4 regions of the Alteromonas sp. S167 genome follow, and region 1 is predicted to be linked to each of the others. Evidence: predicted binding sites of a transcription regulator. Region 1 holds the regulator's gene; each other region holds the start of a gene.
What was found. Region 1 encodes sigma-54, which starts transcription at its own class of promoters, with help from an activator protein. Its sites were predicted from a motif close to GTTGGCACGNNNNTNGNNT; they were not measured.
Positions count from the first base shown of each region.

Region 2: a site for sigma-54 is predicted at 4,803-4,821, ahead of dps (DNA starvation/stationary phase protection protein Dps). Genes of this name have one in related genera too.
Region 3: a site for sigma-54 is predicted at 1,644-1,662, ahead of flgB (flagellar basal body rod protein FlgB). Genes of this name have one in related genera too.
Region 4: a site for sigma-54 is predicted at 2,236-2,254, ahead of V7R35_RS11150 (BON domain-containing protein). Genes of this name have one in related genera too.

Region 1 covers NZ_JAZETR010000008.1:216,715-224,911, forward strand. The annotation lists gene mgtE (magnesium transporter) at 1-1,353, opposite strand, end outside; gene V7R35_RS13755 (HPr family phosphocarrier protein) at 1,596-1,886, opposite strand; gene rapZ (RNase adapter RapZ) at 1,886-2,731, opposite strand; gene ptsN (PTS IIA-like nitrogen regulatory protein PtsN) at 2,802-3,245, opposite strand; gene hpf (ribosome hibernation promoting factor) at 3,259-3,546, opposite strand; gene V7R35_RS13775 (RNA polymerase factor sigma-54) at 3,576-5,069, opposite strand; gene lptB (LPS export ABC transporter ATP-binding protein) at 5,145-5,870, opposite strand; gene lptA (lipopolysaccharide transport periplasmic protein LptA) at 5,873-6,427, opposite strand; gene lptC (LPS export ABC transporter periplasmic protein LptC) at 6,396-6,974, opposite strand; gene kdsC (3-deoxy-manno-octulosonate-8-phosphatase KdsC) at 6,971-7,519, opposite strand; gene V7R35_RS13800 (KpsF/GutQ family sugar-phosphate isomerase) at 7,520-8,197, opposite strand, start outside.
Region 2 covers NZ_JAZETR010000001.1:674,375-682,571, forward strand. The annotation lists gene V7R35_RS02940 (DUF445 domain-containing protein) at 1-942, shown strand, start outside; gene tmpT (thiopurine S-methyltransferase) at 959-1,606, opposite strand; gene V7R35_RS02950 (outer membrane protein assembly factor BamE) at 1,721-2,077, opposite strand; gene recN (DNA repair protein RecN) at 2,198-3,883, opposite strand; gene dps (DNA starvation/stationary phase protection protein Dps) at 4,221-4,730, opposite strand; gene nadK (NAD(+) kinase) at 4,993-5,868, opposite strand; gene V7R35_RS02970 (iron-containing alcohol dehydrogenase) at 6,064-7,221, shown strand; gene V7R35_RS02975 (3-hydroxybutyrate dehydrogenase) at 7,222-7,989, opposite strand; gene V7R35_RS02980 (extracellular catalytic domain type 2 short-chain-length polyhydroxyalkanoate depolymerase) at 8,008-8,197, opposite strand, start outside.
Region 3 covers NZ_JAZETR010000001.1:265,989-274,185, forward strand. The annotation lists gene V7R35_RS01060 (chemotaxis protein CheV) at 1-715, shown strand, start outside; gene V7R35_RS01065 (CheR family methyltransferase) at 731-1,561, shown strand; gene flgB (flagellar basal body rod protein FlgB) at 1,765-2,199, shown strand; gene flgC (flagellar basal body rod protein FlgC) at 2,202-2,624, shown strand; gene V7R35_RS01080 (flagellar hook assembly protein FlgD) at 2,656-3,342, shown strand; gene flgE (flagellar hook protein FlgE) at 3,357-4,742, shown strand; gene flgF (flagellar basal-body rod protein FlgF) at 4,999-5,742, shown strand; gene flgG (flagellar basal-body rod protein FlgG) at 5,788-6,576, shown strand; gene flgH (flagellar basal body L-ring protein FlgH) at 6,589-7,269, shown strand; gene V7R35_RS01105 (flagellar basal body P-ring protein FlgI) at 7,287-8,197, shown strand, end outside.
Region 4 covers NZ_JAZETR010000006.1:178,156-186,352, forward strand. The annotation lists gene V7R35_RS11140 (hypothetical protein) at 268-870, shown strand; gene V7R35_RS11145 (endonuclease/exonuclease/phosphatase family protein) at 850-1,824, opposite strand; gene V7R35_RS11150 (BON domain-containing protein) at 2,290-2,895, shown strand; gene V7R35_RS11155 (hypothetical protein) at 2,977-3,387, shown strand; gene pyk (pyruvate kinase) at 3,451-4,887, opposite strand; gene V7R35_RS11165 (MurR/RpiR family transcriptional regulator) at 5,249-6,100, opposite strand; gene zwf (glucose-6-phosphate dehydrogenase) at 6,385-7,878, shown strand; gene pgl (6-phosphogluconolactonase) at 7,880-8,197, shown strand, end outside.

The DNA.
Region 1 (8,197 bases):
CAAAAATAGTGTGGCTGTACCAAGGAATGCGAAAATTCCCACAACATCAGTAATGGTAGTAAGTATAACGCTACCTGCCAGCGCTGGGTCTATTTTAAGGCGCTTCATAATCATAGGTAGGGTAGCACCCGCTAGCCCCGCGGCAATCATGTTTACCAACATGGCAAAAGCAATAATAACCCCTAGCATATAATCTTGCTTCCACAGCGCAATAACAGAAGCAATAAGCACAGCCCAAATAGCACCGTTTAAGAAACCAATAGACAGCTCTTTTGTTATCAACCATCGGCTGTTGCTAGCATTAACGTGCCCAAGTGCCATACCGCGAATAACTAAGGTTAAGGTTTGATTACCGGCAACGCCACCCATACTCGGCACTATGGTGTTTAATATAGCCAAAACAGCTAGCTGACTAAGCGTTGCTTCAAACAAATCGCTTACCATCGCTGCCATTAGTGCAGTCACAAGATTCACTGCCAGCCAAACCGAACGGCGTTTAGTACTCTGCATAACCGGGGCGAACGTATCTTCGTCATCATCAAGACCGGCCATACTCATCATTGAGTGCTCTGCGTCTTCACGAATAATATCTACCACGTCATCAATGGTAATTCGGCCCACCAATCGATTGTTTTCATCCACGACAGGCGCCGACAACCAATTGTAACGTTCGAACAAGCTTGCCACTTCGTCATCTGGCATATGCACCGGTATCGCTTCCGATTCTTCGTCCATAATGTCCGACACTCTTTCGTCGGTATCGGCAGTTAATAAACGGGTCACAGGTACAATACCTACCAAGTTATCGGTGCGATTTACCACATAAAAGGTATCGGTATTTTCTGGCAACTCACCTTTAAGGCGAATGTAGCGAAGTACAACATCTATAGTAACGTCTGGACGCAGCGTTATGGTGTCGGTATTCATAATGAAACCGGCGGTTTCTTCACCATATGAAAGGGCTTGTTCCGCGCGTAGGCGGTCTTGCGCATCCATTGAATCAAGAATGTCGGCAAGTACTGGCTCTGGTAGGCTGCTTAAGGTTTCTGCCAGGTCATCGGTATCCATCTCTTCAAGAGCGTCAACCACGTTGGCAGGCAGCATCTTGGTAATAATACCGTTTCTTACATCGTCAGAAAGCTCTTCTAAGATATCGCCATGAAAATCGCCGTCTATCAATTCCCATAGCTCATCACGGGTGCGGCTAGGGCTAGACTCAAGAATGTGAGCTACATCTGAAGGGGGAAGTTCAAGCAAAAGCTTACGTACAGAAACAAACTGACCATTGTTCAGTGCGCCATTTAGTGCACGAAGTTGGGTTTGTACGTATTTAGAGACGAGAGCTTCTGCCATAAATAGCGAGTCCTACCAAGCTAAACAGGTTTAAGAGTAACGCTAGAACCCAATATGCAATGCTGCATTGAGATTAGGTATTATGATAAGAATATCGTACTTGCTGTTGTGCTGTCATAATTAAAACACCGATTACGTATTTATTATGACCGAATGACGAATATTTCGCCAATACAGGGGGTTAACCACGAGAGTTAAAAAGTAAATGCTAAATAGTACTAACGCTATTTAGCCAAATGCACTTACTCTTCTTCGTTAAACTTTCCTGCAATAAGTTGCTCAATAGCCGCCATGGCTGCTGGTGCATCATCACCATCTACCACCACAGTTACCTGCTCACCTTGATGGCTTTCAAGCATCATTAGCCCTAAAACACTGTTAGCATCGGCTTCTTTGTCTTCTTTTTTCAGTACAATTTTAGCGTCGAACTGATTGGCCAACTGCACAAGCTGGGTAGCTGCGCGTGCATGCAATCCAAGCTTGTTGACAATGGTCATTGTTTTTTCGATAGAACCTACTTTTCCATTACTCATTACTGGTTCAACTCCCTATGACGTATTTGTACATCTGGGTGAATTTCACTGAAGGTCTTCGACAGGCTTTGTGCAATATAAACCGAGCGATGCTGGCCGCCAGTGCATCCAATAGCTACTGTTACATAGCTTCGGTTGTTTCGCTCTAAATGAGGTAACCATGTGGTGATAAGGTTTTGTATTTGCCAGATAAACTTAGTAACAACTGGCTGAGAGCCTAAGAACACTTCTACCGGTGCATCTAAGCCAGTTAGGTGTTTTAAATCTGGTTCCCAGTGTGGGTTAGGTAAGAACCGCGCATCGAATACATAGTCAGCGTCTTTGGGGATGCCGTGCTTGAAACCAAATGATTCAAACACCAATACCAACCTTGAACTCTTCTTACCCAAAATACGCTCGCGAATTAATTCGGCAAGCTGGTGAATAGTAAGTTTGTCGGTATCTAAATACAGGTCTGCACGTTCAACGATGGGGGCAAGTAGTGCCGACTCGGCTTGAATGGCCTCTGAAAGCGATTTGTTAAGTTTAGCAAGCGGGTGCAACCGACGTGTCTCGCTGAAACGCTTTACCAAAACGTCATCACTGGCATCGATATACACAATAGTCATCGACCACGAGCTAGGTAGATAGTCGAGTATTTCTACCAATTCATTGGGGTTTTTAGGTAGGTTTCGAACGTCAATGCTTACTGCCACTTGGTCATATTCATCAACCACAGTGTGGGTTAGGGTAGGCAGTAAGTTCACGGGAATATTGTCTACGCAATAGTACCCTAAATCCTCTAACGCTCGCAGTGCGACCGATTTCCCTGAGCCTGAACGACCACTGATAATAATCAGCTTCACCTTGCCTCTCCCTTTATTAAAATCTTAAGCACGCACTGCTTATTGCAGTGAGATCATATCTCTTACGACGTTAGCCCAGCGCTTTTATTATATCGTCGCTGGTGGTTGCGCGTCTTATTGCTTTTACGGTGTCTTTATTGTTCAGCTTGCCAGCTACGGTGGCTAGCGTTTGTAGGTGCCCTTCGGTTTGTTCTTCTGGTACCAAAAGTGCAAAAAAGATATCTACCGGCTTTTCATCAATAGCATCAAAATCGATTGCTGGTGTACTGGTTACCACAATTGCAATAACTCTATCAAGACCAGCTAAGCGTCCATGGGGAAGGGCGATACCGTTTCCAATGCCGGTGCTCCCCATACGCTCTCGCGACATTAGGCTGTTTAATACAGTAGCGCCGTCTATATTCTCATTATTTTTAGCCGCAATGTCGGCAATGATTTCTAGAATACGCTTTTTACTATTACATTGAACCGCACACTCGGTGCGGTCCAAACTTACGATGGCTTGTATATCCATACTTAATTAACTACTAATGTTTTTTGAGTTTTTCCTTATGCTTGATTACCTGCCGGTCGAGCTTATCAACCATGCTGTCAATCGCCGCATACATGTCGGTATTTTCTGAGGATGCGAATACTTCAGCGCCACTTAAGTGAACTGTCGCTTCGGCTTTTTGATTTAATTTTTCAACGTTCAGGATGACATGCACATTAGAAATGTGATCAAAGTGACGTTCAAGTTTGCTGAACTTCGTATCGACATAATTACGCAAAGAGTCGGTGATTTCGACATGATGACCAGTAAGGTTGATTTGCATATTTCGTCTTCCTTATATTATGTAGCCCGTTAAATAAGGCTTTTGCGTTGGTTCGACGGCGGGATCGATAACGATTCCCGGTATTTTGCTATTGTTCGCCGGGCAACTTTAATGCCTTGTTCGGCCAACAATGAAGCAATCTTGCTATCACTTAGCGGCTTGCTAGGTTTTTCAGCTGCCACTAACTTCTTGATCAATGCACGTATCGCTGTAGATGAACACTCACCACCCGACTCGGTTGCTACGTGGCTCGAGAAGAAATACTTCAATTCGAATATACCGCGAGGCGTATGCATATACTTTTGCGTGGTGACGCGTGAAATAGTGGATTCGTGCATATCTACCATTTCTGCGACATCATTGAGAACCATTGGTTTCATCATTTCTGGGCCATGCTCAAAAAAGCCCATCTGTTGCTGCACAATACAATTAGCAACCTTCATTAAGGTGTCGTTACGCGACTCTAGGCTTTTGATAAACCATTTGGCTTCTTGCATGTGTGAGCGAATAAACTGCGAGTCGCTACTGTTTTTTGCACGACGACTCATTGCAGCATATTGTTGATTAACGCTAAGTTTTGGCAGGCTATCAGGGTTTAGCTCTACCACCCAGCGCCCGTTCTTTTTGGTAACCGATACGTCTGGAATAACGTATTCGGGTTCTTTAGTAACTAAAGCACTACCAGGGCGAGGATTCAAGGTTTGCAGCAAGCGCATTGCTTCGCGAAGCTGATCTTCTTTCAAACGGCTTTTACGCATGAGCGTACGGTAGTCTTTACTGCTAAGAAGGTCTGAATATTCTTCAATAAGCTGCTTGGCTTCAGCAAGCCACGGTGTGTCCTCAGAGAACTGACGTAGCTGCACCATAAGGCACTCTTGTGGAGAACGTGAGCCAGAACCAATGGGGTCGAACATTTGAATACGTTTTAACACGCACTCTACTTCATCCATTTCAATTAGCTCATCGCTGTCTTCGTCTAACACTTCCTCAGCGTTGACCGCTTCTAGAATATCTTCAAGTGACACGGTTAGATAACCCGACTCATCAATAGAGTCGATGATTGCCATGGCAATGGCTCTGTCGGTATCAGAGAAAGGGGTTAAACGCATCTGCCACAGCAAGTGTTCTTGAATGTCTTCGGTAGTTTCGCCCTGAAAAATTTGTTCGTCATCACTGGCTGGGCCAGGCGCGGGCGCAGAAGAGGCCGAGTAGTATTCATCCCACGTGCTGTCTATGGGAAGTTCGTCTGGTAAATCGTTCTTTTCAAGCGCATCTCCGGCTTCTAACGTATCGCTTGAAGCCGTAGGTTGAACATCGCCACTGTCGTCGTTGTCGATGTTGTTCTTTTCACCTTGAGGTTCGTCGTTGCCTTCTTCAACTTCTAAAAGCGGATTAGAGTCCAGCGCTTCTTGAATTTCCTGTTGAAGGTCAAGCGTAGAAAGCTGCAGCAGTTTGATAGCCTGCTGAAGCTGAGGTGTCATGGTAAGTTGTTGGCTAAATTTTAGCTGTAAAGATGGTTTCATCTACGTCTTATTTAAATACTTTAAATTGAATACACCAAGAGCGAAACTGAAAAAATGACAATCCGGTTACTTTAACTATAGCCTGAATTGTTCGCCTAGGTATACATCCCTAACTTTTTGATTACTTAAAACCTGTTCTGCGGTTCCCTGCGCAATTAATTCGCCATGACTCACAATGTACGCTTTCTCACAAACATCCAATGTTTCTCGTACGTTATGATCGGTGATAAGAATGCCTATGCCTCTATCACGAAGATGTTGAATGATCTTCTTTATATCATTAACTGATATAGGATCAACACCAGCAAATGGTTCGTCTAGCAAAATAAACTGTGGTTTCGCCGCCAGCGCTCGCGCTATTTCAACACGACGTCTTTCACCGCCCGACAAACTCATCCCCGCACTATTACGTATATGGTTAATATTAAATTCATCAAGTAGTGCGTCGGCTTCTTCTTCTTGTTGTTGTGAATTTAAATCTTTACGCGTTTGTAAAATAGCCATGATATTTTCATGCACAGTAAGCTTTCTAAAAATAGACGCTTCCTGCGGGAGGTAGCCAATTCCGCGGCGTGCACGTTCATGCATAGGTTGGTGAGTAAGCTCATTGTCGTCTATTTCAATTTTGCCTTTGTCTAGCGGAACAAGGCCGACAATCATATAAAATGTAGTGGTCTTACCAGCGCCATTCGGACCCAATAGCCCAACAATTTGCCCTGTTGATACCGATAAGCTAACGTCGCGCACGACTTGTCTGGCTTTATAGGCTTTTGCAAGGTTCTTTGCACTTAACGTCGCCATAACTATTCGTTACCTTCGTTGTCTTTTTTGTCGTCTTGAGACTTTGCTTTTCGAATGGTTTCAGGTGTAAATACGGTGGTTACTCTGCCATCACCATCGGTATCGTCACCGCCAGTTGCAAGCAGTTGCTCTGTAATCATGTCGAAAGTAATGTTATCGCCTTGCACCATGCTGGTATCTTGCTTAAGTTCGGCTTTACCCGTTAGCGCAATAGTGCGGTTGACTACCTCATAACGAATTTCATTCGCCTTTGCCGAAACCGGCGTACCGTCTTCAAGCTGCTGAGAGTAGCTTGCAGGGTTTCCTCTCGCGACGAAAACTTCTCTTCCTTCGCCGTCAGTGGCGATAACTTCTACTTCGTCAGCATTAATAACTAACGAGCCCTGAGAGATTCGAACATCATCCTTAAATAATGATGTTTTGTTTTTCCCATCGACAAACTGCGACTTTGAGTCCACTTTAATGGGCTTGTTAAAGTCGGCTTCGCTTGCAACAACACCGCTGCTTGCCAAGGCTAAAAGTAGGCTAGTTGCTAGGGGAATAAGTGGTTTGTACATGATCGATAAGCTCGTATTCTTGGGTGCGTAAGTTCGCGTTAAACCCATTGCTTTGAATAACATACTGTGACCCTAGTATTTCAACTGTTTGGTCTGATGTCATCTGCTTGTTGTCTAAATTTATTTGTATGTATTGCGTTGTGATGGTTTTTACAAAGTCATCACCGGTTTGATTTTCAATAACGACATTGTTTTCTAATTGAATAAGTTCGTTATTGTACAGGGTTCCTTCTACTGCCGAGACCACCCAAGGCGACGAATTGCTCTCGGTATATAGGGTGTACTGAGGCTGCTGAAATAGTACGAAACCAAGTTGGTCATAGTGCTCCATCGACGTAGCGAACACCTTATGGTTTAGCTGACCTTCTTGATTGTATAGGGTAGTAGTTAAGTTTTTAGCCTTGTAGGCAGGTTTTAGCGCGTCTGACTGTTGGCTGCCAGTAACTTCAGGTTCCTCTTCCATCCATGTCGGTAAGTACATCAACATGGCCAATATGAATAGCGCAGAAATACTTACGCCTAAACGGTTAAAGCCAAACAGGCTCATACGCTGGCCCCGAATATACCGTCAGTAACGCCTTTAGCCTGTAAAATGGTGTCAGAAATTTCTCTTACAGCACCAAAACCGCCTGGCAGGGTGGTTATCCAGTTTGCTTGTTTAGTTACAAAGGGGTGTGCATCAGCAACGGCAATCTTTATTGCTGCGTGAGTAAACATGCCGGTATCTGGCATATCATCACCTACCGTCGCTACCTCATCAGCGCTTAGTCCTAATGATTTCATTAACGATGCTAGCGCATCAGACTTATTCTCTTCGCCTTGAATAATATGCGCCACATTCAACGCCTTCATTCTGTTTCCAACAATGGAAGAACGTCGGCCGGTGATAACGGCAACTGTTACACCGTGGCTAACCAATGCTTTTACACCGTAACCATCGCGAGTGTGAAACGCCTTAAACTCTTCACCGTCGTTGCCTAGATAGATGCGGCCGTCTGAAAATACGCCGTCCACGTCACAAACCAACAGCTTAATGTTTGCTAAACGTTCAAAAAAGTCGTTATCCAATTCTGTGTATAACGTGGCTACCACTTATAAAACTCCTGCTTTAAGCAACATGTGCATGTTAAATGCACCAATGGGTTTTCTATTCTCATCGACAACCATAAGCGCGCTTATTTTATGCGCTTCCATTAAGTTTAACGCCTCAACAGCTAACTGGTCGGCACGCGTGGTTTTTCCGCCTTTTGTCATTACATCGTTTACCACAGCATCGTGAAGGTCAACGCGCGCATCCAAAATACGGCGAAGGTCGCCATCGGTGAATACGCCTAGTAACGTGCCGTCGTCTGCAACAATGCCCGTCATGCCTAAGCCTTTTTTCGATATTTCAAGCAACGCATCAGCCACTTTGTCGTTAGCACTGCTAAGTGGAATATCACTCCCGCTAAGCATAATGTCGCTAACTTTCAGAAGCAGCTTTTTACCGAGGCTACCGCCTGGGTGTGAAAGGGCGAAATCATCAGACGTAAAACCCTTGTGATCGAGCAGAGCAACGGCCAGTGCGTCACCCATTACCAGTGTTGCAGTGGTACTAGAGGTTGGTGCTAATCCCAAGGAGCACGCTTCTTTTTCTACGCTAATGTCTAATACTACGTCGGCGTGCTGGCCCAATGAGCTTTGCTCACTGTTTGTCATTGCTACAACTTTAATACCCAGCCGCTTTACTACTGGAAGCAAGTTCACAAGTTCGCTAGTTTCACCTGAGTT
Region 2 (8,197 bases), on a different contig from region 1:
AGCAGTAACCCTGCAAAAGGGGCGGGGCGTTGGCTAAGTGTTGATGCTAACTCGGCTAGACTAAGTCGCTTCACGTGTGATGCATTAGCGGGCTTGTTGCGTGTACTCGACGATAAGCCAGTAAAAGAGTTTATATCGCGCACTGCAGAGAAAGGTATTCATCAGTTAGATTTACGTCAGCTAATGTCAACGTCGCTTAACGCTGTAACAAGAGAGCGCCAGCACCAGGTTGTTTTAGATCGTATCCTTGGAAAATTGGCGCACCTGCTCGCTCAGCCAGATACACAGGTTTACATTGCCGATACTCTAGTTGTTTGGTTAAAAACAGAATATAGCCGAATTGAAAAGTTGCTACCTTCAAGCTGGTTAAGTGAACAAGGGGCACTTATTGCAGTAAAAGCAGTGTCGAGTATTTTAGAAGACATTTATAACGACGAAGAGCACCCAATAAGGCATGCTTTTGATGAGCAAGTACATGAGTTTTTGTACGAATTACAACACAGTCCATTAATGGAAAATAAAGTTAATGGCTACAAAGACAAAATCATTAACGACCCGGCATTGAAAAATTACATCCATCAAAGCTGGGCTAAACTGAGCAATTGGCTTTTATCTTCCCTTGAAGAAAAACAAGGGAAAGCGGAAGCGAAAGTCGCCAAGTTATACAAAGAGCTAGGCACTAATTTGAACAGTGATGGTGAATTGGCTCTGGCCTTTAATAAGCATATTGGCGAAGCTGCCAAGTATATGGCGCCAGAGCTTGCCGATTTTCTTACACGACATATCAAAGATACGATTAATAGTTGGGATGAGAGGGAAATGGCGCAGCAAGTAGAGTTAAATATTGGAAGAGATCTTCAAAAGGTAAGGATAAATGGCACCATTGTGGGTGGCCTTATTGGCGCCATTTTATTTGGTATCGAAACTTTAATGGCTTTTTAGAAGCCAGACAAGCTAACTAGCTATTCCCCTTTAAATGGAATACAAGGTTGTCTGCATCTACTTTGCCTTTGAGCTTACCTTCAAGCACCGATCTCTCTAACCTAGTTATGACGTAGGTATCGCCATACAACGACTCGACGGTTGCTTCGTTAACACTAAAAGGGGGGCCGGGCATGCGGCTTTGGTCGTATTCAAAAGAAACAATAAGCTGAGGCGCGCTTTCAGTTATTTCTACAATATGTGATGCGTAAAGAGAGCGCATTGCATCAGGTAGGGCAACTAAAGCTGCTCTGTCGTAAACACCGGTCACCGCACCAATATCATTTGCCGTTAGCTTAAAAATGTCACCTACAAACACAGTAAGGTTTTCTTTGTGGAAAATTTTACCGGTAGGTGTTTGTGATATAGACGGTGCCTCGCCAAGCTCTTCAAAGAGTTGGGTAACAGCAACTTCACTTAACTCTGCACCTACTACCGATGCGCCTTGCGACAATAACCAGGCAATGTCTCGCGTTTTTCCACAAAGCGGTACAAAAATACGTGCTGAATTTGGCATAGTGCCTAGTAAATACTGAGCATGTTTTACTAGTAGAGCGTTCCCTTTAGGCTCGTGAAATCCAATCTCATTTTTCTGCCATTTACTGTGCCAAAAACTGTGTTCCATTTATCGTCCTTTGTGTTTTAGTAAATCAAAACGCCAACAAACATAGTGTTTGCCAAATGTAGGAAATGAAAAGACTGGGGGATAACAAAAAGGAGTGCGAGCACTCCTTTTTTATTAACTGTCTAGCGGGGTATCAAAGTCTTCAGAGAGCTCAAAGTCACCTTCCACCGACTCTACTTTGTTATCTACAAAGTGAATGATCATCTGCTTTTGAAAATCTTCGCCGCGCTTTCTCATTCCGCGCTTCATATCATAAACGTAGTACCACGTATCATCATTAAACGAATCTTGAACTACAGGGTTTCCAAGAACATAAATAACCTGTTCTTTAGTCATGCCGATGCGTAGTTTTTCCACGTCACGTTGATCAAGGAAGTTTCCCTGGGGCACGTCGATTCTGTAAATCCAGTTAGAACAAGCGGTTGATGTAAGCGTGATACCAAGTATTACTAGTAGGTGTTGCAACTTCATGCGTTATTAAGTCCAGTATTGCCTTTGTTCGTGTTCGGTCAACGGAATAGTTAATCCGAACTGTTTTAATGCAAGCGCGAAGGCATGCTACATTGACAACTATGACCAATCAACTGCATTTTAGTTCGATGCGGCGCTTTTAAGCAGTTCTTTTGCATTAGCCAACGCAGATTTGGTTATTTTATCACCTGCAAGTAGTCTTGCCAGCTCATCAATTCTGTCTTGCTTGGTTAACGCTAACATTTGTGTTTCTGTACTTTCACCATCAGTAAGCTTCGTCACGAAAAGCTGATTATGCGCTTGCGCTGCAACTTGAGGTAAATGGGTTACGCACATAACCTGCGCTTGATTGCCAAGTCTGCGAAGAAGCGCGCCTACAATCGATGCTGTAGGGCCACTAATACCAGTATCTACTTCATCAAAAATCATTGTAGGCGTAGCATGATTGTCACTGGCAATAACTTGAATTGCCAAACCAATTCTTGAAAGCTCACCGCCTGACACCACTTTTTCAAGTTTATCTGCATCCTGACCAGGGTTGGTAGATACCTTAAATTCTATATTGTCTAAACCTGTGCTTGAGGGCTTTTTAAGTTCGTCGTACAACACGTCTATGGCCACTTTTGCATGTGGCATATTCATTTGTTGTATTTGCGCTTCAATGTCTTTTGCTAAATTAACTGCTGCGCACGAACGACTTTCAGACAACGCTTTCGTTGCAGCAAGATATTGTGCATGCATATTGTCTACTTCTGACTCAAGGGTGCCCAATAACGTTTCTTGTTCTCCTAGCGCACTAAATTCGCTTGCTAGCATCTGGTGATATTGGAACAAGGCTTCTGGCATTACCGCATGCTTTCTGGCAAGTTCCATGGCTTTGGCATAGCGCGCCTCTACTTGCTGTAGTCGAAGTGGGTCAATTTCTAACTGATCGCAGTAGCTACGAAGCTCACTAGCTGCTTCTTCAACTTGTATAGAGGCTTCGTTTAGAAGGCTTATAATTGGCGTTAAGCTTGCGTCGTGGGCTTCTAGTTCACCTAATCGCTCAATACTATTTTGAATGACTGCTAGCGCATTCCCCTCGTCGTTTTCATACAGGTTGTAAACGCTGGTTTGAGCTTGTTCAAGTAAGCTTTGCCCATTACTTAGGCGCTTGTGTTCTACTTCAAGCTCTTCAAACTCACCCTCTTCAATAGCAAATTCATCTAGTTCTTGTACTTGATAAGTTAATAGCTGAAGTCTGTCTTCTCGTTGTTGAGCTTGTTCTTTTAACGATTGCAGCATACGCTGCTTTTCTTTCCAGTTTGAATATGCGTGTTCAACGCTATCTATTTGACTGGTGTGTTTTGCGTAGGTATCAAGAAGCGAGCGTTGATGGTCTTCTTTCAATAATTGCAGATGCGTATTTTGGCCATGAATAGCCAACAAATATTGACCAAGCCCTTTAAGCTGTTGCAGCGAGGCGGGAACACCATTAATAAAGGCTTTTGAGCGGCCTTCTTTTGACACTACGCGTCGAACAAAGCAGCTATTTTCGTCTTCATCTGATGTAAGTTCATGTTCATCGAGGTATGTTTTCGCAGCCGAATTACCTGAAAGCGAAAAATGCGCGATTATTTCAGCTTTTGCTGCACCTTTTCTTACGGCATTGGCGTCGGCGCGCTCTCCAAGGCACAGACTTAATGCGTCTATTGCAATTGATTTACCAGCACCAGTTTCACCGGTAATGGCCGTTAAACCATTTTCTAGCTGAACAGACAGCTGCTTTACAACGGCAAAATTAGAAATTGATAAATGCGCCAACATAAGTACACCTTCAAAATAAACATGATGATATATACAGTACGTGTAAATATATACAGTATTTTTTGTGTGTAAAGTGAAGATTGAAATTAAAAAGAGTTACAAGCGAGGTGATAGCGTTAAGTTGCTGATATTAAGCGTTTAAAATTTTTTATGCTCAACGTCTGCTGATTAAATTTTTTTCGTTTTAAGCATTAACGCGTTAAACAGTACTGTTCAACACTGTACAGCATTTTCGTTTCGTGTGGTAAAAAGGATTAAGTATTTTCTTAAATGGAAAAATCATAAAAAAGGAGAGGGCAATCCTCTCCTTTTCAACAATTCAAAGACCTTTAAGCATTTATTGCTGTAGTTCACCGTCGCTCGATTCAATGTGTGCACGCACAAACCATTGAAATTGTTCTAAATCAGCTAGCTGGCCTGTAATCATATCCTCAGATACAGCGTCTAGCTCGCCTACTGTTTCAATAGCAGAACGGTGATCGCCATTTACGCCATCATATACCGCATCCAACGCCTTCAGATGGTCCATTACCAAACCTTTACCAATGCTGTAGTCATCCCAGCTTCGGCTCTCTACAATCGCTTTTGGTGTGCCTTTTGGTACGCCACCTAATGTTGCAATACGTTCGGCAATGGTGTCTGTCATATCACGCACCGCATCAACTTGTGGATCTAACATTTCATGTACACCGATGAAATTTGGACCCACTACATTCCAGTGAATGTGTTTCAATGTTAATTGTAAGTCCAGCAATGCAGTTAAACGCTTCTCCAATACCTCAATGGTTTTCGCAGCCGCATCGTTATCCATACCTGGTGCTGTAAATTTGATATTGGTATTACTCATGACATCTCCTGATTATCTAGTGTAAAAGTGTTAAAGCCGCTGTAAACACGACCAAACTCGATATAGAAGATGTTGCAACGCGTGTGCCGACAATACCGTTTTTTATAAGCTCATGAAACGCATGGAAAAAACACGAAAGGTTAAAAAATCGCTATTTTTCAATACGCTAAAGGTGAGTAAAAGGTACAGGGGCATGTAAGAAATGCAGAGCGCTACCGTCTATCGTGGTTTCGATAACAAACGAAGCGCGTTTCAATTTGAATTAATATAATTTACTGCCCCAGCCCAGCTTTTTACGTAACACGTTAAAGTAACTGTATCCCTTAGGGTGAACAAGGTGCAGCTTGTCGGCGCTTTTGTTAATTCTTATTTCATCACCGGGAAGCACTGGAAGGACAATATGGCTGTCGCAGCTCACCTGTAGTGAATCGCTGTTTACTTTAGACACCTTCATCGATACCTGGCTATCGGCATCAACCACAATTGGGCGGCTGCTTAGTGTGTGGGGAAACATAGGTACCAGTGTTAACGCATCTAATTTGGGCATTATTATTGGCCCGCCAGCAGATAGAGAATAAGCCGTGGAGCCTGTTGGCGTAGCAACAATAAGACCGTCGCTACGCTGACTGAAAACAAACTGATCGTCGATGTAAATTTCAAACTCCATCATGTGTGCTACTTTGCCATGATGCAGAACCACTTCGTTCATTGCGGAATTATTACTTTTAAGTTTCTCGTGTCGATACACTTCCACTTCTAGTAAGAAACGCTTTTCTACTACGCAGTCACCGGTGAATATTAGGTCTAATTGTTGAACAATCTCGTCGGGATGAATATCGGTTAGAAAGCCCAGGTTGCCTCGGTTAACACCAACAACGTGAATATCGAAGCGCGCAAGCACGCGTGCTGCTCCCAACATACTTCCGTCGCCACCTACAACAACCGCTAAGTCGGCTTCTTTGCCTATGGTCACTAAGTTGCAGCTTCGAAAGTTGTCTGTTTCGAGTTCTTCTGCAATACATTCTTCTACCAATAATGTACACCCTTTGGCCAGTAGATATTCTGCAAGAATATTTAGACTGTCGTGGGTGGCGGCGTGTTGAGGTTTTCCAATTAAAGCAACGGTTTGATAGGGCATGGAACGCAACTATCCTTTCATTTCCAATGTTCGGACAGTAGCACAGGTTTTTTGCAAAATAAAAGCGTTTAGCGTGCAATTACGCGTATTAATGACGTCTTATTTTCTTTATTTATTTCATTGGCGAGTAAATAAACGATACTGTAACAAGAAATATCAACTGTGCTTTCAGGCGTTAAATTCAAGGAGTTGTTTATGTCACATCATATTTTGCTGCCAAGGATGATGGAAATCGGGAAGGGCGCAAGTGAAAAAGTGTCTGACATACTTGCAAGCCTTGATTGTAGCAAGCCGCTTATTGTCACAGATAAAATGATGGTTGAGCTTGGTTACGCTGAAAAAATAACAACACAGCTTGCGGACATTGGAATAGTGGCTGATGTTTTTGCCGACACGGTTCCCGAGCCTACGGTGTCTTCAATTGAGTCTGGCGTATCTATGGTGCGGGAAAACGAGTACGACTGCATTGTTGCGCTTGGTGGGGGCAGTCCTATTGATAGCGCTAAAGCGATTTCCATACTCGGGAAATACGGTGGTCAAATGCGTGACTACAAATTTCCAACCGTTACTGATGTAGCTGGATTACCTATTATTGCAATACCTACTACAGCCGGTACTGGGTCAGAAGTTACGCGCTTTACTATTATTACCGATGAAAAAACAAGTGAGAAAATGCTGTGTGTAGGGCGTGGTTTTATGCCAACCGCGGCACTGGTCGATTACACGTTAACGCAAAGTTTACCTCAACGCGTTACTGCCGATACTGGCATAGATGCACTAACACACGCTATTGAGGCGTTTGTAAGCAAAAAAGCGAACCTTTACAGTGATGCACAAGCCTTGTCAGCTATGGCGCTTATAGCCCCAAATTTGCGCACTGTCTTCGTAGATGGAAATAACGAGCAGGCACGAGAAGCGATGATGTTGGGTTCTACTTTAGCAGGTATTGCATTTTCCAATGCATCTGTTGCACTTGTACACGGTATGAGTAGGCCTATTGGTGCAGCGTTTCATGTGCCTCACGGGTTATCAAACGCCATGTTGCTTCCCGCTGTTACTGCGTTTTCGTTGCCAAGTGCAACAACTCGATATGCTATGTGTGCACGAGCGATGGGTGTCGCTTCTCAAGCCGACGCCGACGATGTTGCAAATGAAAAACTGCTGCAAGAGCTAAACGCACTAAATGCTGATCTGCAGGTTCCCACACCTGCAGATTTTGGAATAGATAAGGCTGCCTTTTTTGCCATTGTAGATACTATGGCTGAACAAGCTTTAGCATCGGGTTCGCCAGGCAATAATCCTCGCGTGCCAACGGCGGATGAAATCGTCTCTATTTACACATCGTTGTGGTGATTAACGCGCAGTCCAACCACCATCTAGGATCATGGTTTGTCCTGTAATGTTTCTCGCACTGTTTGACATCAAAAACGCTGCCGTATCTGCCAGTTCTTCAACGCTGATAAACTGCTTTTTAGGCATGGGCTCAAGCATTATCTTGTTAACCACATCCTCTTCGGTAAGGTTGTTTTCTTTTGCTTGCGCAGCTATTTGCTGCTCAACTAAGGGCGTTTTCACGTAGGCGGGGCACAGTGTATTAATAGTAACGTCACAGTCGCCCGTTTCTAATGCTACGGTTTTTGAAAAGCCAAGAAGCCCGTGTTTTGCTGCAACATACGCCGATTTATAGGGCGATGCTACCACAGAATGAATAGAGCCCACGTTTATTATCCGCCCAAAATTTTGCGCACGCATTGCAGGCAAAAATGCTTGAGTAAGAAGGGCAGGGCCAACTAACATAATGTTGATCAGTTGCTGCCATTTTTGTGGGGGAAAGTCCTCTAGCTTGGCAACATGTTGGATACCCGCATTGTTTATAAGAACATCTACGCTAAGCACGCCCAACGCTTCGGGCAACATTGCAACTTGTTCGGCGTCGCAAACGTCAACGGCAATGGCACTGGCCGAGCCATCAAACTGCGCTAGTTTAGCCGCAGCCTCTTGGGCTGCTTGTTCATTAATATCGGCAATAATTACGTGATGCCCCTGTTTAGCCATCGCTTCTGCAATTCCAAAGCCAATACCACTAGCACCGCCAGTAATAAAAACGGTTCTTTTATTCATTATTCGTCTCTTACCAAATTAATTGGCTTTCTTGTGCGAAAGCGCTGCACTGTCGCTTGCAAGATAATGCACCATGCTTGTTACCGCTTTTACTTGCGACCCTTCTCTGTTGGCGTAGTCGGGTGACGCGTATCCCCACCAGTCCCAACAACCTTGAGGGTTAAGCGGCATAAATAAAGACTTTTTCGTTTGCGGATAAAGTACAACT
Region 3 (8,197 bases), on a different contig from region 1:
TATCGACCTTAGCATGGCAACCCGAGGCAAAAAAATAGAAGATCTTAAAAACGCTTTTATTGTGATTGCCGAATACAATCGTTCGGTACAAGGGTTTTTAGTTGGTGCGGTAGAGCGCATTATCAATACCAACTGGGATGCTATTATGCCTCCACCTCAAGGCACAGGTAGAGCGAGTTACCTTACTGCAGTCACCGAAGTTGAAAACGAGCTAATTGAAATTTTGGACGTTGAGAAGATCCTTAACGAAATATCTCCTCTTAATGCGGAAGTGAGCAATGATGTAGCTGATAGCCTGACCACAGAAGGCCAAGAGAATAAAATTATATTTATTGCCGACGACAGCGCTGTTGCGCGCAACCAAGTTAAAAAGGCACTTACTGCGCTTGGGCTCGAAATGGAATTGGCTAAAAACGGTTTAGAAGCCTTGAATCGTTTAAAAGAGATCGCTGAGGAGTACGGTGACGTCACGAATCGTGTGGGTGTTTTGGTTTCTGACATTGAAATGCCTGAAATGGACGGCTATACCTTAACTGCAGAAATTAAAAATACCCCTGAGCTTCAGAAACTGCATGTTGTATTGCATACGTCATTAAGCGGTGTATTCAACCAAGCAATGGTTCAAAAAGTGGGGGCTGACGACTTTATCGCTAAATTCCACCCAGATGAACTGGCAACTGCGGTTCAAAAGTGGTTGATGACTGAATGTGAATAACGGAGCATAATGCGATTGGCCAATAAAGAAGTATCGCCAGAAAGCTACCTAAAATTTCGAGAATTTCTCGAAAAGCAATGCGGCATCGTGCTTGGCGACAGCAAGCAATATCTAGTACGAAGTCGCCTTGCCTCACTCCTGTATAAACACAAATACGAATCTGCAGATGAATTAATAAGTGTTGTGGTAAGAGGCTTTGACCGCAACCTTCTGCAAGATGTAATTGACGCAATGACCACTAACGAAACCCTTTGGTTTCGTGACAACTATCCGTTCGACCTACTGGTAAAAGAGCTGTTACCCAGCCTAGCGTCGCAGAATAGAAAGATTCGAATTTGGAGTGCAGCATGCTCGTCTGGTCAAGAACCGTACTCTATTGCTATGTCGGTGCTTGAATTTCAGCGCCAGCGTCCAGGTACACTTCGCTCTGGCGTTGAAATAGTTGCAACAGACCTTTCTTCTGAAATGCTTAAAAAATGTGAGTTAGGTATCTACGATGAGCTTTCATTAGCGCGAGGCTTGTCAGCTGGACGACGGGAAATGTTTTTTCAAAAAAACGACGAGGGCGCTATGCAGGTGAAACCTGAAGTAAGAAAAATGGTGAGCTTTCGAAGCTTAAACCTACTTTCAAGCTATGCCGCACTCGGACGTTTCGATATTGTATTTTGCCGTAATGTGCTTATTTACTTCTCGCCAGAAGTAAAGCAGCGCATACTGCAACAAATTGCCGGACAGCTGCAAAGTCACGGTGTACTTTTCCTTGGCGCATCAGAATCTATCAGTGCCGCGAGTAACTCCTACAGCATGGTTAAGTGCAGCCCTGGCTTGTACTATCAAAAAAAGTAATTTACTTAAATGGTCTGAAATATAAAGCTTTTTTGTATTTCAGACTCACCTGCATCCCTTTTAAATTTCCGTCAAAAAACATTTTGGCATCTGCCTTGCTATGAATCCTTGTACTTACTGTATGGAAAACTTCCAGTCAGCATAAAAAACTATGTATGGCAGCAGTAACTGAACATTAATTACGTTATGCAGGGGTCATCATTATGGCTATAAATCTTGATAAATTGGTCGGCTTCCACGAGTCTGCGCTTAAGATAAGAACCGAGCGCATGGAAGTGATTGCGGGCAATTTAGCTAACGCCAACACCCCCGGATACAAAGCAAAAGACATCGATTTCAATAAGGCAATGCAGTCGGCAATGCGTGATAGCGCAGGCGGAGCTCCTTCTCGGAGTGCTGGCGGTTTAGTTAAAACCAACGATCGCCATATGAGCGGCAATTCTGCGTCGGTAGCGGCAAATTTTGACATGCAGTACCGCGTACCCACACAGCCAGATACTGGCGATGGTAATACGGTAGAAGTACAAGCAGAAAGAAATCGGTTTCTAGACAATGGTTTGCGTTACCAAGCCACCCTTGAATTTATTAACGGTAAGGTCAAGGGTATGAAAAAAGCGCTCAGCTCAGGAGGACAGTAATCATGGGCCTATTTAATGTTATGTCAATCTCAAGCACAGGTATGGAAGCGGAAAACGTTCGCCTTAATACCACGGCAAGTAACATTGCTAACGCAAACTCTGTGAGCAGTAGTTACGATGAAACTTATCGAGCTCGTCATCCTGTATTTGCGACAGCGCTTCAAGATGCGATGCATAACCAGTCCAAAGGCACAGGGGTCCAAGTTAGAGGCATTGTTGAGAGTGACGCGCCTCTTCAAGTTGAGTATTCGCCTAATAACCCTATGGCTGACGCAGATGGTTACATTTATAAGCCAAATGTGAATATTGTCGAAGAAATGGCAAACATGATGTCTGCATCAAAAGCATACGAAACTAACGTGCAGGTAGCCGACACTACCAAACGTATATTCCGTCGAGTGTTGCAACTTGGTCAAGGGCAATAATCTGCCGCTTGGTTAATGTGAGGAAATATCAGTGAACACGATAAATAACACCGGTTTAAACAACGACCTTTACTGGCAAGAAGAAACCGTAAAAGTTGCAGATGGCACCGAGCAGCAACTTACGCAGGAAGATTTCTTTGCGATGCTGACCGAGCAGCTTGCCAACCAGGATCCGACTAAGCCGGTAGATAACGACCAGATGGTTGCCCAGATGACCTCATTTACCATGGCAGACGGTATCTCTAACTTGAACGAAAAGTTTGAGGCATTTGCGACGTCGATGACGTCTAACCAAGCACTGCAGGCGTCTAGTCTTATTGGGCAAAACGTTTTGGTTCAGGGCAATGTGGGTTATCAAGCTGCTGAAGGCGACGGTATTTCGGGTGTTATTGTTAACGACAAGACAGTACAGAACATGACAATCACCATCGAGAACCAGTTTGGTGAGGTGATTAAGACCATTGATGCAGGCACGCAGGCGGCCGGTAATATTGAGTTTGAATGGGATGGCAAAGACAAATTCGGCAATGCCATGCCGCCAGGTGAATATGTAGTAAATGCTAACGCGGAGCTTAATGGTGAAGGGGTGCAGTTAAACACCGCCATTAATCGCCACGTTGGAAGTGTAAGTTTGGCTGGAAGCAGCCAAGGCGTAATTTTGAATTTGGATGGTGATGTCAGTATCAATCTTGATGACGTCATTCAAATCGGCAGTTAGTAGGAGAATCAATAATGTCTTTTAATATTGCACTGAGTGGCGTTTCAGCCGCACAAAAAGATTTGGATGTAACCGCCAACAACATCGCAAACGTAAATACGGTTGGCTTTAAGGAATCACGCGCAGAATTCGGTGATGTATATGCTGCATCATTGTTATCTGGTGGTAAAACTAAAGTAGGTGATGGTGTTCTAACACAGGAAGTTGCACAGCAATTTTCTCAAGGTAGCCTACAGTTTACCAACACAGCGCTTGACTTAGCGATTACAGGCAATGGTTTCTTTACTACAATACCCGAAATTACGTCCCGAGACTTTTCTTTTACACGTGCAGGCCAGTTTAAACTGGATAGTGATAACTTTGTTGTTAACAGCAACGGTGACAACCTAATGGGGTTTCCTGTGAACAGTGATGGTACAAGTTCTTCGGTAGCACTGAGCACAACAGTACCAGTGCGTATTCCCGACTCATCCGGTTCCCCGCAGCAGACATCTGAAGTTGATATTAGAATGAACCTCCCTGCAGGTGACGTAGCATTAGATCCTGCCGATTTCAACCCTGAAGATCCGCTTACTTACAATGCGGCAACCTCTGTTACCGTGTATGACTCACTTGGCGATAGCCATGTAATGACATACTACTTCATAAAAGATGGGACACCGGGTGTTAATAATGAATGGTTTGTTGCAACTGCTGTCGATGACACATTAGTAGATATGACCGATTCAAATGGTTTAGACACAGACCCTGCGACAGCTGTAAACGCGGTAGGTGCTAACACAGGTAATGCGGTTACTGCGTCTAAGCTTATTTTCTCTCAAGGTGGTGATTTCATTAACATGGAAACACCTGACGGCCTGCCAACCCTTGATTTTAAAATGCAGACAGAGGCGCTAGGGGCCACTATTCTGGCTAACGGTTCAGATCCAACGCAGCAAATTAGCATCGATTTTAACCTTGATGTTAATGGCGCAACGCCAAACGAACCAACACAGTTTGCTTCTGCATTTGAAGTAACATCACTTGAGCAAGATGGTTTGCCGGTAGGTCGTTTAACGGGGATCGACATTGGCCCAGATGGATTAGTTCGAGCTACATTCTCTAACGGTACATCAGAACCTATTGTGCGTGTTGCACTGGTGCGTTTCTCTAACGAACAAGGCTTAACACAGGAAAGTAGTACGCAGTGGAAAGAGAGTATTCTTTCTGGTGAAGCGTTAGCTGGTGAAGCTACCACAGGTACTTTCGGTGAGATTAACTCATCTGCGTTAGAGCAGGCGAACGTTAACTTAACGACTGAGCTAATCGACATGATCATTGCTCAGCGTAACTTCCAGGCTAACTCGCGAGCGCTCGAGGTTAACAACTCGTTGAATCAGACTATCCTTAACATTCGATAGTAATAGCATTCGATAACACGACTACTTAATAATAGTTTCATCCCACGGTAGTAAGCGGCATTCCCATTCCGCTTACTATCGTTTTTTGTTGTTTAGACACTGCAATAACGTTCCTTTTCTGTAAGTTGTAACTTCTATTTATCTAACATAATCAATTGTATAGGTGATTTTTTCTTTCGGTTGTTCTAAAAAAGCACACGTTGGCACTGCCCTTGCAAAATCCCTAGTAAGGTTTAATTAGAGTCAAAAGTCAGTCATGGACAAACTTCTCTATATTGCAGCAAGCGGTGCTTCTCAAGATTTATTGGGTACAGGTGTACGTGCCAATAACTTAGCGAATGCGCAAACAACAGGCTTTCGAGCTCAGCTTGAGCAGGCTAGGTCAATGCCCGCCTACGGTGAAGGCTTACCTACACGTGTTTTCTCTATGACTGAAAGCCCGTCAAACAACTATGAATCTGGCCCAATGATTAAGACCGACCGAGATCTGGATGTTGCTATTCAAGGTGACGGTTGGTTTGCCGTTCAAGATGAAAACGGCCAAGAGGCTTACTCGCGAGACGGTAATTTCAAACTTGGTGATGACGGTATTTTGACAGATGTCCACGGACGCATGGTGCTAGGCGACAATGGACCCATCTTTTTACCCGTTCCGCTGGACAATTTAACCATCGCATCAGATGGCACTTTATCTATGCGTCAGCTTGGCGCGCCTGCCAATGTGATTGAAGACGTTGGCCGCTTAAAACTTGTAAGTCCAAATTATGCAGACATGGAAAGAGGCTATGACGGCTTGTTTCGTATGGAAGACGGATCAGTGGCGCCAGCGAACGCCAACGTAAAAGTGATGTCGGGCATGTTAGAAGGCTCGAACGTTAATGCGGTTGAAGAAATGGTAGACATGATTAGTTTACAGCGTCATTACGAGCTACAAGTCAAAGTCATGAAGCAGGCCGAAGAACTCGACACACGCGGCAACATGCTGCTTAGGATCTTATAAATTTATTTTTTATTCGTTGCTGTTATTGCAACGTTGGAGGTTAACATGCATCCAGCTCTGTGGATTAGTAAAACTGGTTTAGATGCTGCACAAACTGATGTCTCTGTGGTATCGAACAATCTTGCCAACGCTTCAACGGTGGGCTTTAAAAAAGACCGCGCTGTTTTTGAAGATTTGCTTTATCAGAACATCAACCAGCCTGGTGGGCGTTCATCTGCTGATACTGAGCTACCCTCTGGCCTTATGTTAGGTTCAGGTTCAAAAGTAGTATCAACTCAGAAAGCACACACGCAAGGCAACCTTTTAACTACTGAAAACGCGCTAGATTTGTCAATTCAAGGTCGCGGCTATTTTGAAATTCTACAGCCAGATGGCACCTTGGCTTACAGCCGAAACGGTCAATTTAGCATGAACGACCAAGGCCAAATTGTAACATCGGGTGCGGGTTATCTATTACAGCCTCAGGTTACAATTCCACCTGACGCGCAGCAAATCACTATCTCTCAAGATGGTCAAATAAGCGTAAGCATTCGTGGGCAAGCTGAGCCTCAGCTTCTTGGGCAGCTAAACGTTACCGACTTCGTTAACCCAACGGGCCTTCAGCCGGTAGGTCAAAACCTGTACGTTGAAACGGCATCAAGTGGCGCACCTATCCAAGGCATTCCTGGCCTGCAAGGCTTGGGTATGATTTCACAAGGAACGCTTGAGACGTCTAACGTAAACGTAACCGAAGAGTTGGTAAACCTAATCGAAAGCCAGCGACTGTATGAGATGAACTCGAAAGTTATTTCATCGGTGGATCAGATGCTTGGTCAGGTTATTCAGCAGCTGTAGGAGTGCTTTAATATGCGTATTGCAATTAGCCTTATTACTTGCGCACTGTTGTCAGCCTGTCAAAGCACGCCAGATACCAGAGTTCAAGCGAACGACCCGTTTTACGCACCTGTGGTGCCTGATTACCCAAGAGAGTCGGTAGTAGAAAATGGTTCTCTTTTTAAGCCACATCTTGCTAATAGTCTTTATTCAGACGTAACAGCAAGGCAAGTAGGCGACATTATAACGGTAGTTTTAAGCGAAAATACTGCTGCAACAAAGTCGGCTAATACTGCAACGTCACGAGATACTAACGCCGATTTGCAACCTATCACAGGGCTTGGGGGCGATGCGATAAACATTGGTAGTCAGTCAATTCAGCTAGGTTTAAGTGCTTCAAATGACTTTACTGGCGATGCAGCGGCGAACCAGACTAACAGTTTACAGGGCTCGATTTCGGTAACGGTTGTAGATGTTCTACCGAATAAAAATCTAGTGGTTCGTGGCGAGAAGTGGATGACGCTAAATCACGGCGATGAGTACATTCGCCTGACAGGTATTGTTAGACCGTTAGACATTAACCCAGACAATCAGATTGAGTCGACACGCATTGCTAATGCACGCATTCAATACAGTGGAACAGGCACATTTGCCCAAGCACAAGAGAAAGGCTGGTTAACTAAATTTTTCTCATCTTCGTGGTGGCCTCTTTAAAGAGGGAGTGAGTAACTATGCGTTTTGTAACTTTCACAATTTTTTGCCTTACCGCGTTGGTTTTAAGTATTTCTGACGCAGCGGCTCAACGAATTAAAGACGTGGCTTCAATTCAAGGCGTCCGCTCGAACCAACTTATTGGTTATGGTTTGGTCGTGGGTTTACCTGGCACAGGCGAACAAAACCCGTTTACCGAGCAAAGCTTTCGTACCATGCTTGCGAACTTTGGTATTCGAATGGACCCCAATACTCGTCCGAATACGCGAAACGTGGCGGCGGTAGCGGTTCATGCTAATTTGCCAGCGTTTAGCAAGCCCGGCCAAACTATTGATGTCACTGTATCATCAGTGGGCGAAGCGAAAAGCTTACAAGGCGGCTCGTTACTACAAACGTTTCTCCGCGGCGTTGACGGTCAAGTGTATGCCATCGCCCAAGGCAGTTTAGTAGTAAGTGGTTTTGGCGCTGAAGGTGGAGACGGTTCGCGTATTGTGGTTAACACACCAACAGTGGGACGCATCCCCAATGGTGCAATGGTAGAACAGTCGATACCAAGCGGCTTTGCAAACGGAGACTCATTAACGCTTAACCTTCACTACCCTGATTTTTCAACGGCAAAATCGCTGGCAGATACCATTAACCAGCGCTTAGGTGCGCAACCTGAAAATGGATATCTTATTGCCAAGCCAATTGATGCTGCTTCTGTACGTGTTACTGCTCCAAGAGACGCAGGACAAAGGGTTGGTTTCTTAGCAGCGCTTGAGAACTTCGAGTTTACGCCAGCAGATGCGCCTGCTCGCGTTGTTATAAACAGTAGAACGGGCACCATTGTAATTGGTAGTGATGTACGACTGCTTCCTGCGGCCATAACTCATGGTGGATTAACCGTTACCATTTCTGAAAATCAGCAGGTTTCACAACCTAACGCCTT
Region 4 (8,197 bases), on a different contig from region 1:
GCTTTCCATGATAACGCCCTATTTTATAATTTATAACTGTGTTGGCGGTGCCTCCGCACCTAGGTCTGTTTCAATTTAGCAATAGCGGTGCCTGTTTTGCTTTGTCATTTAAAAACAATTGCTTAAGATTCTTTGTCGTGGTTTTTGTTTGTGAGTTTAGTAGTGGTTCGTGAAAAACTGTCTGTAGGCTTAGAAACTTTTACATAACGGTTTGTAGCTCGATAGAAAATGTTCCTTTGTGCAAAGGAAGGTGGTCGCCTGACTACCTTGAACTTTGATACACTTCACACCATGCAACACTTCCAACAGAAGCAGCGCCACAAGTGCTTATTAAACGAGATAAAAACAAACATGTTAGAAATTCGTCATTACAATAAATCAACGATACAGCAAGTAGATGTGCTAAGCGGAATATCACCGACATTACTAAAGCGTGTTTTCGTTGGGTGGTTAGTGTTTGCTTTTATCGTTGAAATTATCGTTTTTACGGCGCCTCAGCTTAGTGAAACGTTTGTTAATGTAACTACCGCGTCGCTTATTTTGTTTACAGTACTATTGTGGTTTCAAAGCAGAATGGCTGAAGGATGGCCGTCAATTATTCACGACAACGGAATGATTGGTGTTGTGGTAGAGCCAACATCGCGCGAGTTTTTGTGCGCCAGCGTCGATATTATTGAGTCCATTGAACCCACTATTGTAAAACCCAATAAAAAAGCGGTTCAGGTAAACCTTATTCAATCGCAGTTAACAGACAGTGATAAAGAACAGCTTGAAAAAGCGGTTTGGCCCAGAGAGTCACAACTTATAGGGTTAAGTCATTTTGCTGAACCCTCTGACGTATGCGCTGAACTAACTAGATTTCAGCGCTAATTGAGTGAGCAGCGGGAAGTGATCTGAGCCAATGTCGCTCAGTCTGGTAATTTGTATTAGTTCAAAATGGTCTGAATGAAATACATGGTCTAAGGGCCATTTCACTAGAGGGTAGTGGGCGTGAAAGGTGTTGAAAAATCCGCGTCCGATGCGCGGATCTTTAAGCCCACTTATCTTTTTAAAATGACGCGTGGTAGGCGACCAAGCAACATCATTTAAATCGCCAGCAACAATGACAGGCCCGCACTCTTCATCTACTGCTTTGCCAACAATGTGTAGCTCTATATCTCTTGGCTTAGCGTAAGTGTTCTCGGTAGGGCTAGGTGGTTTGGGGTGCACAAACCATAGTGTTATTTGTTTTCCATCAATCGTGGTTTTTACTTCAATAGATGGCACGTCATTTTCCACTAAAAAATGCAGCGTTGCATTAGTTAACTTATGCTTACTATACACATGCATGCCGTATAAATTATCAAGCGGGCATGCTTTACAGTAGGGATATTTATTTTCAAGCGGTTTTAGTCCGCTTTCCCACTTTTCGTTCGACTCTAAAGTAACCAAGAAGTCGGGAGAGGTGTCTTGTACGTGTGAGATCAATTTATCGAAGTCGTCATTTGGCATATATACGTTGCTAGATAGAATGCTTAATGTTGAGTTAGCACTTTCTTTTGGTATTCGCTTTACCTCTTTTTTATAAAGTGGCGTGTAGGGCACTATCCATATGCACTGATATATAAAGGACATGACTAAACTACATGCAAGCAGCAAAGATACAGAAGACAACTCAGCAAATAGGGTATATGCAAGATAGCCGCAAAGGATTGCTAGCATCAATGCCGTTATTTGCAGCCTGGGGAATTCCCACATACGCACCAACCAATGGGATGAGGGAAGATGTGGGGCGAGAGTTAGTAAAGTAAGTACAATCGATGTTACGTTTAGCACAATTTCCATATTACCAACTCCTTTATTTTCACAAGCTTGTAAGCCAAAAGCACTACCTTAAACAAGAATAACACTACGCACAGCTTCTTATTAAACACTGCTTCTTAAGGTCGAAAACCACTTTTCCACTTCTGCTAAGTGATTTTCTACGCTTTAAAACCGTTAAAGTTCAGCGATGTGAAGTGCGGCTTTATCACTACTTAACGACGCTAAGTGTTTTATCACAGCATTATTTCACTTCTCTTTAAGCCCAACATTTCCGTCGTTCAAGGTTTTCTCCATTGCATACATTCCTACGCACTGGTTCAAGGAAATTGTGCTGAGTAAAAAATTCTCAAAACAACGCAAAAGTTTCAAATGATTAAATATGAAATATGTGTAGGGTTGTTGTTAGTTTCTTTTAAATCAATGGGTTATGAGTTTGGCAGGCTTCTGGCATGAGTTACATCGAAGTTTCGACAAAGGAGAAATGTTATGAAACGTACACTACTTTCAATGATTGTTGCTACATCTTTAACAACTGCTGCTTATGCAGGTGATATGAACACAGACAACAAGTGGGAGAAAGGTGCCAAAGACGCATGGATTGATGGCAAAGCAGAAGCTACGCTGTTGTTCAATGGTAACCTAGATTCGTTCGATATTAACACTGACGTAGATAACGGCAACGTAATTCTAACGGGTAAAGTTGAAAACTCGGTAGATAAAAAGCTGGCTGAAGAGCTGGTGGCAAATATCGATGGCGTGAAGTCGGTAGATAACAAGCTGACCATCGTCGAGAACCGAAAAGACATGTCTGAAGATTCAATGTCAGATGACATGAAAACAGCCTACGACAAAAGCACTAGTGAACTGACTGACGCAAAAATTGCGACAGTAATTAAGACACGCCTGTTGATGGATACTGACATTTCAGGTTTCGATATCGACGTAGATGTTGAAGCGGGTAATGTAACACTGACCGGTGATGTTGATTCTGACGCTGAGCGTGACCTTGTAATTGCTATTGCAAAAGGTGCATCTGACGTGAAAGACGTAGAAGATAACCTGCGTGTAGTAACAGAAACAGCGATGAACTAAGCGAAAGCGTTATTCATCATTTAAGGGGCTTCGGCCCCTTTTTCCCTTTTTTTATTATCAGCTTCGTTCAAGGATAGAGAAATGACTTTTTTACGCTGGATATACTCAGGTTTGGTAGTGTCGATTCTACTTGTGATCGTAGGTGTTTTCGGTAACGGCATGTTTTCAGTTGGTCAAGCAAGCGCAGAAGATAAAGCGCACTCCTACAGCCAAGATATAAAAGGCTTCGAGCAAAGATATTCATTGGCCAAATTTGACCTAAAAAGAAAGTCACACCTTTTAAGAAAAATGCGAATGGAATACTTTATCGCCCAGGCAAAACAAGCCGATATTCGAGGCTGGGAAAGCAAACGCGAACGTCTTTTGGAGCGCGCTGATAACGTACTAAGACATCATTTGTCGCAGTACGCCTACGAAGACAACAGCGTATTGCAAGCGTCAAGCATTGATACTTCAGAAAGTTCAGTTGATAGCGCTATCGCAGCTGACTAGATAAAAAAAGCGAAGTATTGGATAAACCAAGACTTCGCTTCATGCTTTTAGTGTGTTGAAGACTTATTCAACATCAACAATTTTAAGCGTGTTTGTTGCACCTACTTTTTCCATTTCATCGCCGTACGTCAGTATTATGCTGTCGCCGCTTTTCACTAGGCCCTTTTCTTTTAACGATGCTATAACATCGTATTTCAAGCGGCCAGGTTCACTTTGCGACGAGTCGAAATACACTGGTTTTACGCCACGGCAAAGGGCCATTGTATTAAGCGTAGACTCATGACGCGACATCGCGATAATTGGTAGCGACGTGGTTATACGCGACATCAATGTTGGTGTGCTGCCACTTTCTGTAAGGCCAACAATCGCTTTCACGCTAGGTAAGTGGTTGGCTGCATAAACAGCAGATAGCGCAATAGACTCGCTAGTGGATGAGAACTGCTCATCCATACGATGCTTAGATATTTTTACACTTGGGTGAGTTTCGGCACCTTCGCAAACACGCGCCATAGCCGCTACGGTTTCAATAGGGTAGTTACCCGCAGCAGTTTCTGCTGAAAGCATTACGGCGTCAGTGCCATCAAGTACCGCGTTCGCAACATCCATTACTTCAGCACGGGTAGGCATTGGGCTGTCGATCATCGACTCCATCATTTGTGTTGCAGTAATAACCACTTTGTTTAGCTGGCGCGAACGAGCAATAAGTTTCTTTTGAACACCCACAAGCTCTGCATCGCCAATTTCAACACCAAGATCACCACGCGCAACCATCACAGCGTCAGACGCTTTAATGATATCAGTCATGGCCTCATCAGACGCTACCGTTTCTGCACGCTCAACCTTGGCACAGATTTTTGCATAGCAACCTGCCGCTTGCGCTAGTTCTCGAGCATATTCTAAATCAGCACCACTGCGCGGGAATGATACCGCAAGGTAGTCAACGCCAATTTTTGCCGCTGTCTTAATGTCTTCTTTATCTTTGTCTGTTAGCGCGTCTGCTGACAAGCCGCCACCTTGACGATTGATGCCTTTGTTGTTTGAAAGTTTGCCGCCAACGGTAACTTCAGTAATGACTTTACGGCCTTCAACGCCAGTTACTTTTAACTGAATACGCCCATCATCAAGTAACAGAATGTCACCAGCAGACACATCGTCTGGCAATGCTTTATAGTCGATACCTACGCGTTCGATGGTACCTTCGTCACGGCCTAGTTCAGCGTCTAGAACGAATGTGGCACCAATCTCTAACTTAACAGCACCTTCTGCAAAGCGGGCAACACGGATCTTAGGGCCTTGAAGGTCGCCAAGAATAGCTACGTACTTACCTAAGTTCTTCGCTGCTTGACGTACACGTTTTGCACGCTCGATATGATCTTCAGCTTGTCCGTGAGAGAAATTCATGCGCACCGTGTTTGCACCCGCGGCAATAAGCGCTTGAATTTTTTCTAGTGAATCGGTGGCTGGACCTAAGGTGGCAAGAATTTTCGTTCTTCTAATCATGGGATTCCGTCGCTGTTTTGTAGTTAGCAATAACAAAAGGAGATAGGTTGCAGTGAATGATACTGCTTCCTGTAATCGCTTTACGTAATTTTATTACAGAATAGTAGTTGAATTTGACAAAAATGTGAATGAAAGATAGAAATTCTCCCAACTGGCTTGACCAGTTGGGTAAGGAATTCTGTACATTCTGTTTAACATAGCACCGCATTGAGCGGTTTTTCTTCTTCATGATGCAAACCAGCATAAAAAAGTGAGTAGCACTTATTAGCACTACAGATGAACGAATATTACAAAAAAAAGGGCAGATACCGAGGTATATGCCCTTTTCGTTTATTCAAGATCATCTATTAAAACGTGATGATCATTCGTTACGTTTTTCGTAGCGTGAGCCACGAAGCGTGTCTTTCACACGCTTCAAGTTTTCTCTAAACTTATTACCGCGGCGAAGTGTGAAGCCCGTTGCCAAAACGTCGATAAGCGTTAGCTGTGCAATACGCGATGCCATTGGCATGTACATGTCGGTGTCTTCAGGTACTTCTAGCGACAGCACATAGCTGCATTCTTGCGCTAATGGACTATCAGCAGAAGTAATGCCTACTACAGTCGCATCATTCATGCGCGCAATTTGTGCTATTTCTACAAGGCTTTTCGTGCGGCCTGTATGGCTAATTAATACCACCACGTCACCGTCAGAACAGTTCATGCAGCTCATTCGCTGCATCAAAATGTCTTCAAAGTACACAACAGGTACGTTGAAACGGAAAAACTTATTCAGCGCATCGTGGGCAACCGATGCTGAAGCACCAAGACCAAAAAATGAAATCTTTTGCGCTTGGGTAAGTAGGTCGACTACGCGATTTACTACATTCACATCAACCGACTGCCTTGCTACTTCCAAAGACGCCATGGTCGATTCAAATATCTTATTGGTGTATTCGTCAGGACTGTCGTTCTCATCAACGTGACGGTTAACGTATGGCGTACCGTTAGCAAGGCTTTGTGCCAAGTGCAGTTTAAAGTCGGGGAAACCTTTAGTATCTAAACGTCTGCAAAAGCGGTTAACTGTGGGCTCGCTTACATCCGACATTTTAGCGAGGGTTGCTATACTCGAATGAATGGCAGTTTGTGGGTTTGCAAGAATAACCTCAGCCACTTTCTTTTCAGACTTACTGAATGCAGCTTTACTTTGTGTAATTTTTTCTAAAATGTTCATACGGATATAGCAAATATTCGGCATATGTTGTTGTAAGGTACATTGGTTATAGTACCCAATGTGACGGCAGTGACAAGAAAAATGTAATTTTTTGACATTTTTTATTGCTGTGGCCAATGTAAATCAGGGTAAACTGAAGGAAAATAGAAAGAATCGAATCCTGTAGTTGGTTCAAGTTGTAATTTTACTACATTTGGTGTTAACTATACGGTAAAAATAGTCGAGGGTGTTGTAAATAACTGTACAATACACCGCGCATACATACATTTAAAAGGTCGACGAATATGGTATTGGATAATTCCTACGAGCCCTGTGATTTTGTACTTTTCGGTACGCTGGGCGATCTTTCACGACGCAAGTTATTGCCTTCATTATACCAGCTTGAAAAAGCCAACCTAATGCATCCAGACACCACCATAGTGGGTGTTGCTCGCCAAGACATGTCTTTAGAAGACTATATTGAAGAAGTGCATTCCAACCTTGTTAAGTTTGGTGAAAAAGAGCTGTGTAATGAAACGTGGGAGCGCATGAAAGCGCGTCTGCATTACGCATGTGTTGATATGAAAGACGTAGAGAGCTACTGCGTACTAGATGATCACGTTGACCCAGACCGAACCATGGTGTGCTACCTTGCAACGCCGCCAGCTATTTATGGCGACATCTGCCGCGGTCTACACAGCTGCAAAATCATCGATTCAAGCGTACGTGTAGTATTGGAAAAACCAATCGGCCACGACTTAGCATCGTCAAAAGTCATCAACGAACAAGTTGCAGAATACTTCGACGAGAAACAAATTTATCGTATCGACCACTACCTAGGTAAAGAGACTGTTCTTAACCTGGTGTCGCTTCGTTTTGCAAACTCTATCTTCGCAACAAACTGGGACCATAACTGTATCGACCACGTGCAAATCTCAGTGGCTGAGTCGGTAGGTATTGAAGGTCGCTGGGGTTACTTTGATGACGCAGGTCAAATGCGTGACATGGTACAAAACCACTTACTTCAAATTCTAAGCCTTGTTGCCATGGAGCCGCCTACAACGTTAGACGCAGACAGCATCCGTGATGAAAAGCTAAAAGTTCTAAAAGCGCTTCGCCCAATTAACTCGTTTAACGTTAATGATGTAACCGTTCGTGGCCAGTACACGTCGGGCTTTGTTAAAGGTGAAGAAGTGCCAGGCTACCTAGAAGAAGAGGGCGCCAACACACAAAGTAAAACCGAAACCTTTATCGCTATAAAAGCCGAAATTGACAACTGGCGTTGGGCGGGCGTGCCGTTTTACCTTCGCACCGGTAAGCGTATGCCTACCAAGGTGAGTGAAGTTGTTATTTACTTTAAGCGTCAGCCGCACAACCTGTTTGGCGACAGCTTTAAGAACTTGCCACCTAACAAGCTAGTTATCCGTCTTCAGCCAGATGAGGGCGTTGAAATTACCGTAATGAACAAGGTTCCAGGCCTAACAAGCTCAGGCTCGATGGATCTTCAAAAATCAAAGCTTAACTTAAGCTTCTCTGAGGCGTTTGCCGACGAGCGCATTCCTGATGCCTACGAAAAGCTGCTTCTTGAAGTTATGTTGGGTAATCAGGCGCTATTTGTACGCCGCGATGAAATTGAACAAGCATGGACATGGGTTGATTCAATTCTTGAAGCTTGGAAGCAATCGAGCGAGCCGCCAGAGCCATATCAGGCGGGTACATGGGGTCCAGTTGACTCAATTGGATTGCTTGCACGTGAAAACCGCAGCTGGTACGAAAGCAAAATAGCGAAGAAGAAATAAGATGGCGTTAACAACACTTTCATTCGAAACTCCTGACGCGCTAACCAATGCATTTGCTGAAGACTTAGTTAGCATTCTTAAAACAGGCATTAAAACCCGCGGGCGCGCGTCGTTAGTGGTTAGTGGCGGTCGCACGCCGTTGGCATTATTTAAACAACTTAGCGAAACAGAGCTAGAGTGGGATAAAGTTGATATCACTCTTGCCGACGAGCGCTGGGTTGATGAAGGCCACGAAGCTAGTAACACTAGCTTGGTAAAAAATAATCTAATACAAAATAAAGCCGCAGCAGCTCGTTTTATTGAACTAAAAAGCGAGCCA